3 regions of the Pontibacillus sp. ABV4_188 genome follow, and region 1 is predicted to be linked to each of the others. Evidence: a T-box and tRNA genes for the amino acid it is inferred to sense, from the RefSeq annotation. Region 1 holds a T-box; the other regions hold tRNA genes.
The links. The T-box of region 1 lies ahead of thrS (threonine--tRNA ligase). A T-box ahead of a tRNA ligase gene usually reads a tRNA of that ligase, here a tRNA-Thr.
Positions count from the first base shown of each region.

Region 2: it has a tRNA-Thr gene. The T-box ahead of thrS (threonine--tRNA ligase) is inferred to sense a tRNA for this amino acid. The anticodon was not compared.
Region 3: it has a tRNA-Thr gene. The T-box ahead of thrS (threonine--tRNA ligase) is inferred to sense a tRNA for this amino acid. The anticodon was not compared.

Region 1 is NZ_CM149975.1:2,341,984-2,346,007, forward strand. Features, by position in the region: gene ACYX4O_RS11995 (class I SAM-dependent methyltransferase) at 1-35, opposite strand, end outside; gene thrS (threonine--tRNA ligase) at 292-2,211, opposite strand; T-box leader at 2,520-2,737, opposite strand; gene ACYX4O_RS12005 (cell wall hydrolase) at 2,793-3,230, opposite strand; gene ACYX4O_RS12010 (long-chain fatty acid--CoA ligase) at 3,477-4,024, opposite strand, start outside.
Region 2 is NZ_CM149975.1:170,657-174,680, forward strand. Features, by position in the region: rRNA gene ACYX4O_RS00960 (23S ribosomal RNA) at 1-2,048, shown strand, start outside; rRNA gene rrf (5S ribosomal RNA) at 2,248-2,363, shown strand; tRNA gene ACYX4O_RS00970 (tRNA-Asn) at 2,425-2,499, shown strand; tRNA gene ACYX4O_RS00975 (tRNA-Thr) at 2,504-2,576, shown strand; tRNA gene ACYX4O_RS00980 (tRNA-Glu) at 2,598-2,672, shown strand; tRNA gene ACYX4O_RS00985 (tRNA-Val) at 2,688-2,763, shown strand; tRNA gene ACYX4O_RS00990 (tRNA-Thr) at 2,780-2,856, shown strand; tRNA gene ACYX4O_RS00995 (tRNA-Tyr) at 2,927-3,012, shown strand; tRNA gene ACYX4O_RS01000 (tRNA-Gln) at 3,018-3,092, shown strand; tRNA gene ACYX4O_RS01005 (tRNA-Lys) at 3,102-3,177, shown strand; tRNA gene ACYX4O_RS01010 (tRNA-Gly) at 3,214-3,288, shown strand; tRNA gene ACYX4O_RS01015 (tRNA-Ala) at 3,294-3,366, shown strand; gene rocF (arginase) at 3,556-4,024, shown strand, end outside.
Region 3 is NZ_CM149975.1:643,366-647,389, forward strand. Features, by position in the region: rRNA gene ACYX4O_RS03255 (23S ribosomal RNA) at 1-660, shown strand, start outside; rRNA gene rrf (5S ribosomal RNA) at 937-1,052, shown strand; tRNA gene ACYX4O_RS03265 (tRNA-Asn) at 1,103-1,177, shown strand; tRNA gene ACYX4O_RS03270 (tRNA-Ser) at 1,179-1,270, shown strand; tRNA gene ACYX4O_RS03275 (tRNA-Glu) at 1,284-1,358, shown strand; tRNA gene ACYX4O_RS03280 (tRNA-Val) at 1,370-1,445, shown strand; tRNA gene ACYX4O_RS03285 (tRNA-Met) at 1,520-1,596, shown strand; tRNA gene ACYX4O_RS03290 (tRNA-Asp) at 1,669-1,745, shown strand; tRNA gene ACYX4O_RS03295 (tRNA-Phe) at 1,791-1,866, shown strand; tRNA gene ACYX4O_RS03300 (tRNA-Thr) at 1,875-1,947, shown strand; tRNA gene ACYX4O_RS03305 (tRNA-Tyr) at 1,963-2,048, shown strand; tRNA gene ACYX4O_RS03310 (tRNA-Trp) at 2,069-2,142, shown strand; tRNA gene ACYX4O_RS03315 (tRNA-His) at 2,156-2,231, shown strand; tRNA gene ACYX4O_RS03320 (tRNA-Gln) at 2,239-2,313, shown strand; tRNA gene ACYX4O_RS03325 (tRNA-Gly) at 2,323-2,397, shown strand; tRNA gene ACYX4O_RS03330 (tRNA-Cys) at 2,407-2,480, shown strand; tRNA gene ACYX4O_RS03335 (tRNA-Leu) at 2,488-2,569, shown strand; gene ilvD (dihydroxy-acid dehydratase) at 2,916-4,024, shown strand, end outside.

The DNA.
Region 1 (4,024 bases):
TCTTCTAAATTATATATTTTATCAAGGTTTTCCATAGATACCTCCTATCATCAAACTAAAAGATGTTAATTTAAAATAAAGAACATATCTTACATTATTTTATATAATTTTACTGAATCCAATATAAATACTGAATAATAGACGTACCCTGATAGAGTACGTCTATTCTTTATGAGTTAACGACTAATTCATGTTGATCATTAACCATAATTCGGTCACCTGTGTCCCTATCCTTTTATGGTCTACATAGGGTTGCCCTCTATTTTTCATCTATTACCTCTTCATCACCTCTTATTCTAGAACTCGATCCGACACCCTATTCAGCAAGTCTTTTTCAAATTGTTCTAATGAGACGTTGTAAGTTCCTTCTTGACCGTACCGCCTGACCTGCACAGCTCCGTGTTTTTCTTCATGATCTCCCACCACGAGTAGGTACGGTACTTTCTTCATCTGCACGTCACGAACCTTATACCCTAGCTTCTCATTTCGAAAATCAACTTCCACCCGCACCCCTTTGTGTTTTAAACGGTCTCTCACATCCTCGGCATACTGTTTATGAACATGGTTCGATACTGGAATGACTTTTACCTGAACAGGGGCAAGCCAGTCAGGAAAAGCTCCTCCAAAGTGTTCAATCAGAATACCTAAAAATCTGTCAATAGAACCAAACACCGCTCGGTGGAGAACAACAGGCCGAGCTTTATTGCCGTCTTGATCAATATAGGATAAATCAAATTTCTCAGGCATTTGGAAATCAAGCTGGACGGTAGCACATTGATGGCTTCTATTTAGAGCATCTTTAATATGCACATCAATCTTAGGCCCGTAAAAAGCACCATCTCCCTCATTTACACTGTACTTATAATCAAGGGAATCAAGGACTTTTTCTAATGCATTTTCGGCTTGGTCCCATAGAGCATCATCTCCCATTGAATCTTCAGGTCTCGTAGAAAGCTCAATCGAATACTCGAAGCCAAATGTCTCATACACATATTCAATCAGATTAAGGGCTGAGCGAATCTCATTTTCAATTTGCTCCGGAGTCACAAAGATATGAGCATCATCCTGACAAAAGGTCCTCACCCGAAGCATCCCATTCAATGCACCGCTAAATTCATGACGATGAACCTGACCGAATTCCGCCATTCGAATCGGAAGATCACGGTATGAGTGAAGCTGGTCCTTATAAATCAGCATATGACCCGGGCAGTTCATTGGCTTTAGAGCAAAGTGCTGGTTATCCACTTCGGAGAAATACATATTTTCTTTATAATGATTCCAGTGCCCAGATTGTTCCCATAGGCGCTGGTTCATCATCATTGGTGTCCGAACTTCTTCATAGTCAAAAGAATGTTGCAAGTCTCTTAGGAATTTTTCTAATTCATTCCGGATTGTCTGACCATTTCGTAAATAAAACGGCATTCCCGGAGCTTCTTCAGAGAACATAAATAAATCAAGCTCTTTCCCTAACTTGCGATGATTACGTTTCTCCGCTTCTTCTAAGAAGTGTACATACGCTTGTTTATCTTCTTTAGAAGGAAAAGCGATCCCATAAATACGCTGCAATACTTCACGGTTGCTGTCTCCTCTCCAATAAGCACCTGCTACATTCGTAATGGAAAACGATTTAATCCACTTTGTAGACGGAACATGTGGACCTCTGCACAAATCTACGAATTCCCCTTGGCGGTAAACGGATACAGGTTCATCACCAGGAATTGCTTGTAGTAACTCCATCTTATAAGGATCATGGGCGAAGAGCCGTTCCGCCTCCGCTCGTGTTAAGATTTCTCGCTTCACTTCCAAATTTTCATCAATTATTTTCTTCATTTCTTTTTCAATCATTGGAAGATCTTCTTTTTGTATAGAATCTTCTACATCTACGTCATAGTAGAATCCATTTTCAATGACTGGTCCTACTCCGAACCTCGCCTCCCCATATATTCGTTTTACGGCTTGCGCTAATACGTGGGCACTTGTATGGCGCATCAACTCTAAACCATCATCTGAATCCAATGAGACTAAAGAAATCTGTGCATGATCCTCAATAGGACGCTTGTAATCAAACAATTGCCCGTTCACTCGTCCTCCGACAGATTTCTTCTTCAAAGTAGTGCTAATAGAGCCTGCAATATCTTCTAACGTACTTCCTTGTGGATACATCTTTTCATTTCCGTCTGGAAAAATAATGTTAATCATGCTTTCATTCACTTTTCACCACTCCTTTTTATAAATAAAAAAACGCGCTACATCCCTATAAAAGGGACGAGCGCGCATACCCGTGGTTCCACCCCACTTCCCGGTAAAATAAACCGGCTTCGTGACCGCTGTATCGTAGCATCTACGGCGCAAGCTTACTAAACGTTCAGCCGCGCAAGCTCCCAGGGGGTAAGACCATTCACCTGCATTAGGAAGATCTCAGCACCCTTCCTTCTCTGTAAATCGGTATGAATCTCTCATGTCCTGTTCATTGCAAAATAACTATTAAAAATAGAAAACAAAAAACACACCCATCCCTAATAAGGGACGAGTGTGTTGCTCGTGGTTCCACCCAAGTTCTCATTACATCCATAATGACTCAAAGAGGCTGTAACGTAGCGGTTACGGTATAGATTACAATAAAGGTTCACCTATACAGCTCAAAGGGGGTAAGGCATTCTGCTGCGTTAGGAAGTCTCAGCACCCTTCCCTCTCTGAAAACCGTTCAGAAATCTCATGTCCTCGTCATAGCTTTTGTTATTTTTTACTACTATATTCCAAAATTCGTATGCAGTCAATACAATTCCTAAAATTTAGCGATAAACACTAGCGCACGAATTTGCCTGCGGTTCATAATAGCAATGATTCTTATATTGCCCTGCAAAAGGCTGACCGAACCATGTCGATGGACAAGAGCCTGATGGATTGAAGTACCAAAGGGAATACTTTGCTGGGAATTGTCTCCAGGATTTTAAATTCTTCTCTGCTAAACGCTTTTCAGCCGATCTAGCTCTGTTGTAAAATAGATTCCCTTTTTGTACAGCCTCGAATGAGTAATTGCCTCCTTGAACTTGATAAATAACATCAGAAATGGTTCTGAGATCTTTGAAATCTAAACAATCTGATGCAGCACGATTTACAATAACATTACCTACATATAACATTCCTTGTTTTCCTTCACTAACCGCTTCTGCTCTCATCATCCTCGCCATTAAAGCAACGTCTGAATCTGTATATTTTACTCTCGGCATACTTTCACCTCACAATTTTGTATGCAAAATTTCTTTCGTTGTTTAACTACTTGTGAAAACCCAATATTTATAAGTATGTAAGAGCAGCTTATCCTATTATTCATTCATTTTCTATTTACTCTTCAGTTGAAGAGTAAATAAAGATAAATCATTAGATTTTTTCGTTCATATCCAAATAAAAATAGGGCAAAATCTACTTGATTTCGCCCTTAAAGACATAACAGTTATACGATCTTCAGTTCTTTACTACACCTGACTTTTCTCTTCCTCCTGCAACTTCCTCCACAGAATCTTTCCGGAACTTGTTGTCGGAAGGGAATCCCGAAACTCTACGAGCCTAGGATACTTATAGGCAGCCATGTGTTCTTTCGCCCATTCAATGATCTCTTCCTCAGCTACTGTGCCTTTTGCCTCCTCGTTTAAAATCACGAAGGCTTTTACTGTTTCACCCCGTCGTGGATCAGGAACTCCGACTACACAGGCTTGTTGTATAGCAGGGTGGTTATAAAGGAGTGATTCGACTTCTGTTGGCCACACCTTATACCCTGAAGCGTTAATCATTCTCTTCACCCGATCGACAATAAAGAAGTATCCTTCTTCGTCCACTCTTCCTATGTCTCCTGTACGGAAAAATGTTTTCCCGTCAATCTCAAGAAATGATCCTTCATTGTCAGATTCATTGTAATACCCTACAAAGACTTGAGGGCCATTTACAACAATTTCCCCTGTCTCATTTACTCCAAGCTCAAGTTGAGTAGCAGGATCAACAATACGTGCATCAACATCGAATGAAG
Region 2 (4,024 bases), 1.9 Mb from region 1:
GCTTTAGGGCTAGCCTCAAGGTAAGAGTCTTGGAGGTAGAGCACTGATTGGACTAGGGGCCCTCATCGGGTTACCGAATTCAGTCAAACTCCGAATGCCAACGACTCATCCTTGGGAGTCAGACTGCGAGTGATAAGGTCCGTAGTCGAGAGGGGAACAGCCCAGACCACCAGCTAAGGTCCCTAAGTTTATGTTAAGTGGAAAAGGATGTGGAGTTGCTCAGACAACCAGGATGTTGGCTTAGAAGCAGCCATCATTTAAAGAGTGCGTAATAGCTCACTGGTCGAGTGACTCTGCGCCGAAAATGTACCGGGGCTAAACATAACACCGAAGCTGTGGATTGTTCTTACGAACAATGGTAGGAGAGCGTTCTAAGTGCAGTGAAGTCAGACCGTAAGGACTGGTGGAGCGCTTAGAAGTGAGAATGCCGGTATGAGTAGCGAAAGAAGAGTGAGAATCTCTTCCACCGTAAGTCTAAGGTTTCCTGAGGAAGGCTCGTCCGCTCAGGGTTAGTCGGGACCTAAGCCGAGGCCGAAAGGCGTAGGCGATGGATAACAGGTTGATATTCCTGTACCACCTCCTTTCCGTTTGAATGACGGGGGGACGCAGTAGGATAGGGAATCCGCTCCACTGGATGTGAGCGGCCAAGCAGTGAGTGAGATGCATAGGCAAATCCGTGCATCAATCACAAGCTGTGATGGGGAGGGAACTATAGTACCGAAGTTCCTGATTTCACACTGCCAAGAAAAGCCTCTAATGAGGAAAGAGGTGCCCGTACCGCAAACCGACACAGGTAGACGAGGAGAGTATCCTAAGGTGATCGGGAGAACTCTTGTTAAGGAACTCGGCAAAATGACCCCGTAACTTCGGGAGAAGGGGTGCTCCTTCATAGGAGGAGCCGCAGTGAAAAGGCCCAATCGACTGTTTAGCAAAAACACAGGTCTCTGCGAAACCGAAAGGTGAAGTATAGGGGCTGACACCTGCCCGGTGCTGGAAGGTTAAGGGGATGAGTTAGCTTAGGCGAAGCTTTGAACCGAAGCCCCAGTAAACGGCGGCCGTAACTATAACGGTCCTAAGGTAGCGAAATTCCTTGTCGGGTAAGTTCCGACCCGCACGAAAGGTGCAACGAATTGGGCACTGTCTCAACAAGAGACCCGGTGAAATTATACTATGCGTGAAGATGCGCATTACCCGCGACAGGACGGAAAGACCCCGTGGAGCTTTACTGTAGCCTGATATTGAATGTTGGTACAGCTTGTACAGGATAGGTGGGAGCCGTCGATACCGGAGCGCTAGCTTCGGTGGAGGCATCCGTGGGATACCACCCTGGCTGTATTGACATTCTAACCCAGGACCGTAATCCGGTCCGGAGACAGTGTCAGGTGGGCAGTTTGACTGGGGCGGTCGCCTCCCAAAAAGTAACGGAGGCGCCCAAAGGTTCCCTCAGAATGGTTGGAAATCATTCGCAGAGTGCAAAGGCACAAGGGAGCTTGACTGCGAGACCTACAAGTCGAGCAGGGACGAAAGTCGGGCTTAGTGATCCGGCGGTACCGCATGGAAGGGCCGTCGCTCAACGGATAAAAGCTACCCCGGGGATAACAGGCTTATCTCCCCCAAGAGTCCACATCGACGGGGAGGTTTGGCACCTCGATGTCGGCTCATCGCATCCTGGGGCTGTAGTCGGTCCCAAGGGTTGGGCTGTTCGCCCATTAAAGCGGTACGCGAGCTGGGTTCAGAACGTCGTGAGACAGTTCGGTCCCTATCCGTCGTGGGCGTTGGAAATTTGAGGAGAGCTGTCCTTAGTACGAGAGGACCGGGATGGACGCACCGCTGGTGCACCAGTTGTTCCGCCAGGAGCACAGCTGGGTAGCTACGTGCGGAAGGGATAAGTGCTGAAAGCATCTAAGCATGAAGCCCACTTCAAGATGAGATTTCCCATCACTTCGAGTGAGTAAGATTCCTTGTAGACGACAAGGTTGATAGGTCGGAGGTGGAAGCGTGGTGACACGTGCAGCTGACCGATACTAATAAATCGAGGGCTTATCTATCTAAAGCGCAAACGACCGCTTAGACCCGTACGGATAAGACAGATTTTCGGAAAAGGCGATTAGCCTTTGGAGAAAAGATGACTTATACGCTAGGGTCTGGGAGTTGGAGCTGGAAGTCAGCTCAAGCGCAAATACGTGATCAGGCACGATGTCTTAATTCTTATCTAGTTTTGAAGGTACTCCTTCAACAAAACAATAGTATGGCGGTTTTGGCGAAGAGGTCACACCTGTTCCCATGCCGAACACAGAAGTTAAGCTCTTCAGCGCCGATGGTAGTCGGGGTTTCACCCCCGCAAGAGTAGGACGCCGCCATGCTTTGTTATCTTATAAAAGCTATCCAAGAGACTTCTTCTAGGACAGATGGATTTGACAATATTCCAACGTAGCTCAGTGGTAGAGCTATCGGCTGTTAACCGATCGGTCGCAGGTTCGAATCCTGCCGTTGGAGCCAATTTGCTTCCATAGCTCAGTCGGTAGAGCACTTCCATGGTAAGGAAGAGGTCGCCGGTTCAAGTCCGGCTGGAAGCTCTCTGTAAGAAAATTATATTTGGCCCGTTGGTCAAGTGGTTAAGACACCGCCCTTTCACGGCGGTAACACGGGTTCGAATCCCGTACGGGTCACCACTTATTTATAATCATGGAGGATTAGCTCAGCTGGGAGAGCACCTGCCTTACAAGCAGGGGGTCGGTGGTTCGAGCCCGCCATCCTCCACCATTTCATTTATTTATCTGCCGACCTAGCTCAATCTGGCAGAGCAACTGACTTGTAATCAGTAGGTTGGGGGTTCGAGTCCCTCGGTCGGCACCAGCAAGTTATGTTCAATTAAATAAATTCTTGCATAATAAAATGCAAGCATGGTATACTATTATTTGTGTTTGGAGGGGTAGCGAAGTTGGCCAAACGCGGCGGACTGTAAATCCGCTCCCTCTGGGTTCGCAGGTTCGAGTCCTGCCCCCTCCACCATTTATTGGCCCATAGCCAAGCGGTAAGGCAACGGTTTTTGGTACCGTCATGCGCTGGTTCGAATCCAGCTGGGCCAGCCACTTTATAAAGAGCCATTAGCTCAGTTGGTAGAGCATCTGACTTTTAATCAGAGGGTCGGAGGTTCGAATCCTCCATGGCTCACCACTTTTCACATTAACTTAGTTGATGTGTTTTTAGTTTGCGGAAGTAGTTCAGCGGTAGAACACCACCTTGCCAAGGTGGGGGTCGCGGGTTCGAATCCCGTCTTCCGCTCCATATATGGGGCCTTAGCTCAGCTGGGAGAGCGCCTGCTTTGCACGCAGGAGGTCAGCGGTTCGATCCCGCTAGGCTCCATTCTAAACCTTAAGTCTAATAAGACTTAAGGTTTTTTCGTATATCTAAAAAATTTAATGGCGGCTATTTATAAGAAAATTCTTTCAATACCGGGTGTTTTTCGTATATATATACAAATTTCTGTCCAGTTGAGTCATTGTCTCAACTATGGCTACAATGGGGGTAGAGTTAAAGGAGGAGGATGGGACAATGAATCGTAAACTTTCAATTATTGGAGCACCTATGGACTTAGGACAGAATCGCAGAGGTGTAGATATGGGGCCTAGTGCACTTCGTTATGCAGGGGTAATTGAGCGATTAGAACGTTTAGAGTATGATATAGAGGATCTTGGTGATGTTCATATTCCTCGGCCAAATAGAAAAGAAGAACAAGAGAGTCACTTGAGAAATTTAAAAGAAGTAGCAGTAGGAAATGAAAACCTGGCTGAGACAGTGGATCAGGTTGTGACATCAGGTAGATTCCCATTGATCATTGGCGGGGATCATAGTATTGCTATCGGATCTCTTGCTGGAATTGCGAAACATTATGACAATCTTGGTGTAATTTGGTATGATGCTCATGGGGATTTAAATACAGGAGATTCGTCCCCTTCTGGAAATATCCATGGTATGCCTTTAGCTGTGAGCTTAGGTATTGGTCATGAACGTTTGACGAACA
Region 3 (4,024 bases), 1.7 Mb from region 1:
AGTTTGACTGGGGCGGTCGCCTCCCAAAAAGTAACGGAGGCGCCCAAAGGTTCCCTCAGAATGGTTGGAAATCATTCGCAGAGTGCAAAGGCACAAGGGAGCTTGACTGCGAGACCTACAAGTCGAGCAGGGACGAAAGTCGGGCTTAGTGATCCGGCGGTACCGCATGGAAGGGCCGTCGCTCAACGGATAAAAGCTACCCCGGGGATAACAGGCTTATCTCCCCCAAGAGTCCACATCGACGGGGAGGTTTGGCACCTCGATGTCGGCTCATCGCATCCTGGGGCTGTAGTCGGTCCCAAGGGTTGGGCTGTTCGCCCATTAAAGCGGTACGCGAGCTGGGTTCAGAACGTCGTGAGACAGTTCGGTCCCTATCCGTCGTGGGCGTTGGAAATTTGAGGAGAGCTGTCCTTAGTACGAGAGGACCGGGATGGACGCACCGCTGGTGCACCAGTTGTTCCGCCAGGAGCACAGCTGGGTAGCTACGTGCGGAAGGGATAAGTGCTGAAAGCATCTAAGCATGAAGCCCACTTCAAGATGAGATTTCCCATCACTTCGAGTGAGTAAGATTCCTTGTAGACGACAAGGTTGATAGGTCGGAGGTGGAAGCGTGGTGACACGTGCAGCTGACCGATACTAATAAATCGAGGACTTATCTATCTAAAGCGCAAACGACCGCTTAGACCCGTACGGATAAGACAGATCTTCGGAAAAGGCGATTAGCCTTTGGAAAGAAGATGACTTATACGCTAGGGTCTGGGAGTTGGAGCTGGAAGCCAGTTCAAGCGCAAACACGTGATCAGGCACGATGTCGTAATTCTTATCTAGTTTTGAAGGTACTTAGAAAAAAATCTAATATACCTCTTGACTTTCCTTCCGAAACAAGATAAAATATAACTTGTCGTTGAAAAGACGAGGAAGAAATTCAATAAAGAGTCTGGCGGTTTTGGCGAAGAGGTCACACCTGTTTCCATGCCGAACACAGAAGTTAAGCTCTTCAGCGCCGATGGTAGTCGGGGTTTCACCCCCGCAAGAGTAGGACGCCGCCAGGCAAGTCACTTTATTGACTTTGATCAAAAGGCAAACGGTCTTTTGACATGATTCCAACGTAGCTCAGTGGTAGAGCTATCGGCTGTTAACCGATCGGTCGCAGGTTCGAATCCTGCCGTTGGAGCCATGGAGAGCTGTCCGAGTGGCCGAAGGAGCACGATTGGAAATCGTGTAGGCCCAAACACGGGTCTCGAGGGTTCGAATCCCTCGCTCTCCGCCACTAACTTTTCATTGGCCCGTTGGTCAAGTGGTTAAGACACCGCCCTTTCACGGCGGTAACACGGGTTCGAATCCCGTACGGGTCACCACTTAATATCATGGAGGATTAGCTCAGCTGGGAGAGCACCTGCCTTACAAGCAGGGGGTCGGTGGTTCGAGCCCGCCATCCTCCACCATTTTTAAAAAATGCAATGCACATGATCATTGCAAACATCATATAATTGAATATGCAATAAGTATTCAACATTATCGCGGGGTGGAGCAGTCTGGTAGCTCGTCGGGCTCATAACCCGAAGGTCGCAGGTTCAAATCCTGTCCCCGCAACCAATTTAAATTTGTACTACGTCGAAAAGACTTCTTCGAATTACAAATGATGGTGTATCTTTAGGCACAACTAATGGTCCGGTAGTTCAGTTGGTTAGAATGCCTGCCTGTCACGCAGGAGGTCGCGGGTTCGAGTCCCGTCCGGACCGCCACTTTTCAATTAAATATTTTTTTGTTACTGTAAAGTACATAAGACTGGCTCGGTAGCTCAGTCGGTAGAGCAACGGACTGAAAATCCGTGTGTCGGCGGTTCGATTCCGTCCCGAGCCACCATGTTTTGTGCAGGCCTAGCTCAATTGGTAGAGCAACTGACTTGTAATCAGTAGGTTGGGGGTTCAAGTCCTCTGGCCTGCATACTTTAAAAAACGTGGAGGGGTAGCGAAGTTGGCCAAACGCGGCGGACTGTAAATCCGCTCCCTCTGGGTTCGCAGGTTCGAGTCCTGCCCCCTCCACCATTATAATTACTACAGTAAGTAGGGGTATAGTTCAACGGTAGAACAGCGGTCTCCAAAACCGCCGATGTGGGTTCGATTCCTACTACCCCTGCCAATTTCATTTTATGGCGGATGTGGCGAAGTGGTTAACGCACCGGATTGTGGCTCCGGCATTCGTGGGTTCGATCCCCATCATTCGCCCCATAAATATTGGCCCATAGCCAAGCGGTAAGGCAACGGTTTTTGGTACCGTCATGCGCTGGTTCGAATCCAGCTGGGCCAGCCAAGAGTTTTCGCGGAAGTAGTTCAGTGGTAGAACACCACCTTGCCAAGGTGGGGGTCGCGGGTTCGAATCCCGTCTTCCGCTCCATTTTTATATGGCGGCATAGCCAAGTGGTAAGGCAGAGGACTGCAACTCCTTTACCACCGGTTCGAATCCGGTTGCCGCCTCCATTCATATGCCGGTGTGGCGGAATTGGCAGACGCGCACGACTCAAAATCGTGTTCCTCACGGAGTGTCGGTTCGAGCCCGACCACCGGTATCGTAAAACTTAACATTGTAATGGAAATCGCTAACGAAAGCGATTTTTTTATATGTCTAATTTGTTTAGGACTTATAGGTACAAAATCATTTATAAATTTCTCTAATCTCCGTTAACATAACGGGGATTTTTTTTATTTTAGTAGAAAGACTCTATTAATACACACATCAAAATGGCTATAAGATAATTTTTACCCCTGTCTCCCTCTACCTTGCATTTACTCTATACATAAATTGCTTTAAACACATATTAATTATTTACGAAATAAAAAAATTTTTCTGAAAAAAACATTGAAGATTAAAGTAAAGAGTCCTATAATTATGCGAAAGAAGAGGTGGGATTTTGAATGACAAAAGATTTGCGAATAAATAGTAAAGTATTTAGTGAAAGTGCAATGAGAGCACCGAACCGGGCCATGCTTCGTGCTGTTGGTGTTACAGATGATGACTTTAAAAAGCCGATGATTGGTATTGCAAGTACATGGAGTGAAGTAACTCCATGTAATATACACCTAGATGATTTAGCCATCCGTGCAAAGAAAGGTGCCCAAGAAGCAGGAGGGCTACCCTTAATCTTTAATACTATTACTGTATCGGATGGTATCTCTATGGGGACACAGGGAATGCGTTATTCATTACCAAGTAGAGATGTGATCGCTGACTCTATCGAAACGGTAGTAGGAGCTCAGAACTTGGATGGATTAGTTGCAATCGGAGCCTGTGATAAAAATATTCCAGGATGTATGATTGCTATTGCCAATGCTGAGGTGCCATCTGTTTTTGTTTATGGAGGCACAATTGCTCCTGGGTCTCATAAAGGGAAAGATGTTGATATTGTTTCTGTCTTTGAAGGAGTCGGAAAATATAATCAGGGTGACATAGGTGAAAATGAACTAAACGCAATTGAGTGTAGTGCATGTCCTGGTGCAGGAGCGTGTGGTGGTATGTACACTGCAAATACGATGGCATCTGCTGTTGAAGCTATGGGTATGAGTTTACCTGGAAGCTCTTCAAACCCTGCTGAATCTGACCATAAAGCAAAAGATTGTGAGTCGGCTGGGGAAGCAGTTAGATCCTTACTCGAGCATAATATTTACCCGAAAGATATCATGACTAAAGAGGCTTTTGAAAATGCGATTACAGTCGTTATGGCACTTGGTGGTTCTACAAATGCGGTACTTCACTTGCTTTCTATGGCTCATGCTATTGAAGTGGATTTAACCATGGAAGACTTTAATCGAATTCAAGAAAAAACACCACATATTGCTGATTTGAAACCGAGCGGCAAATATGTGATGCAAGACCTTCATAAAGTTGGAGGAGTACAGGCAGTTATGAAGCTTCTTTATGACAATGGCTATCTACACGGACACTGTTTAACTGTTTCAGGAAAGACTGTTGCAGAGAATTTAGAAGAAGCGCCAACTTTAGAAGAAGGACAAGATATTATAACGTC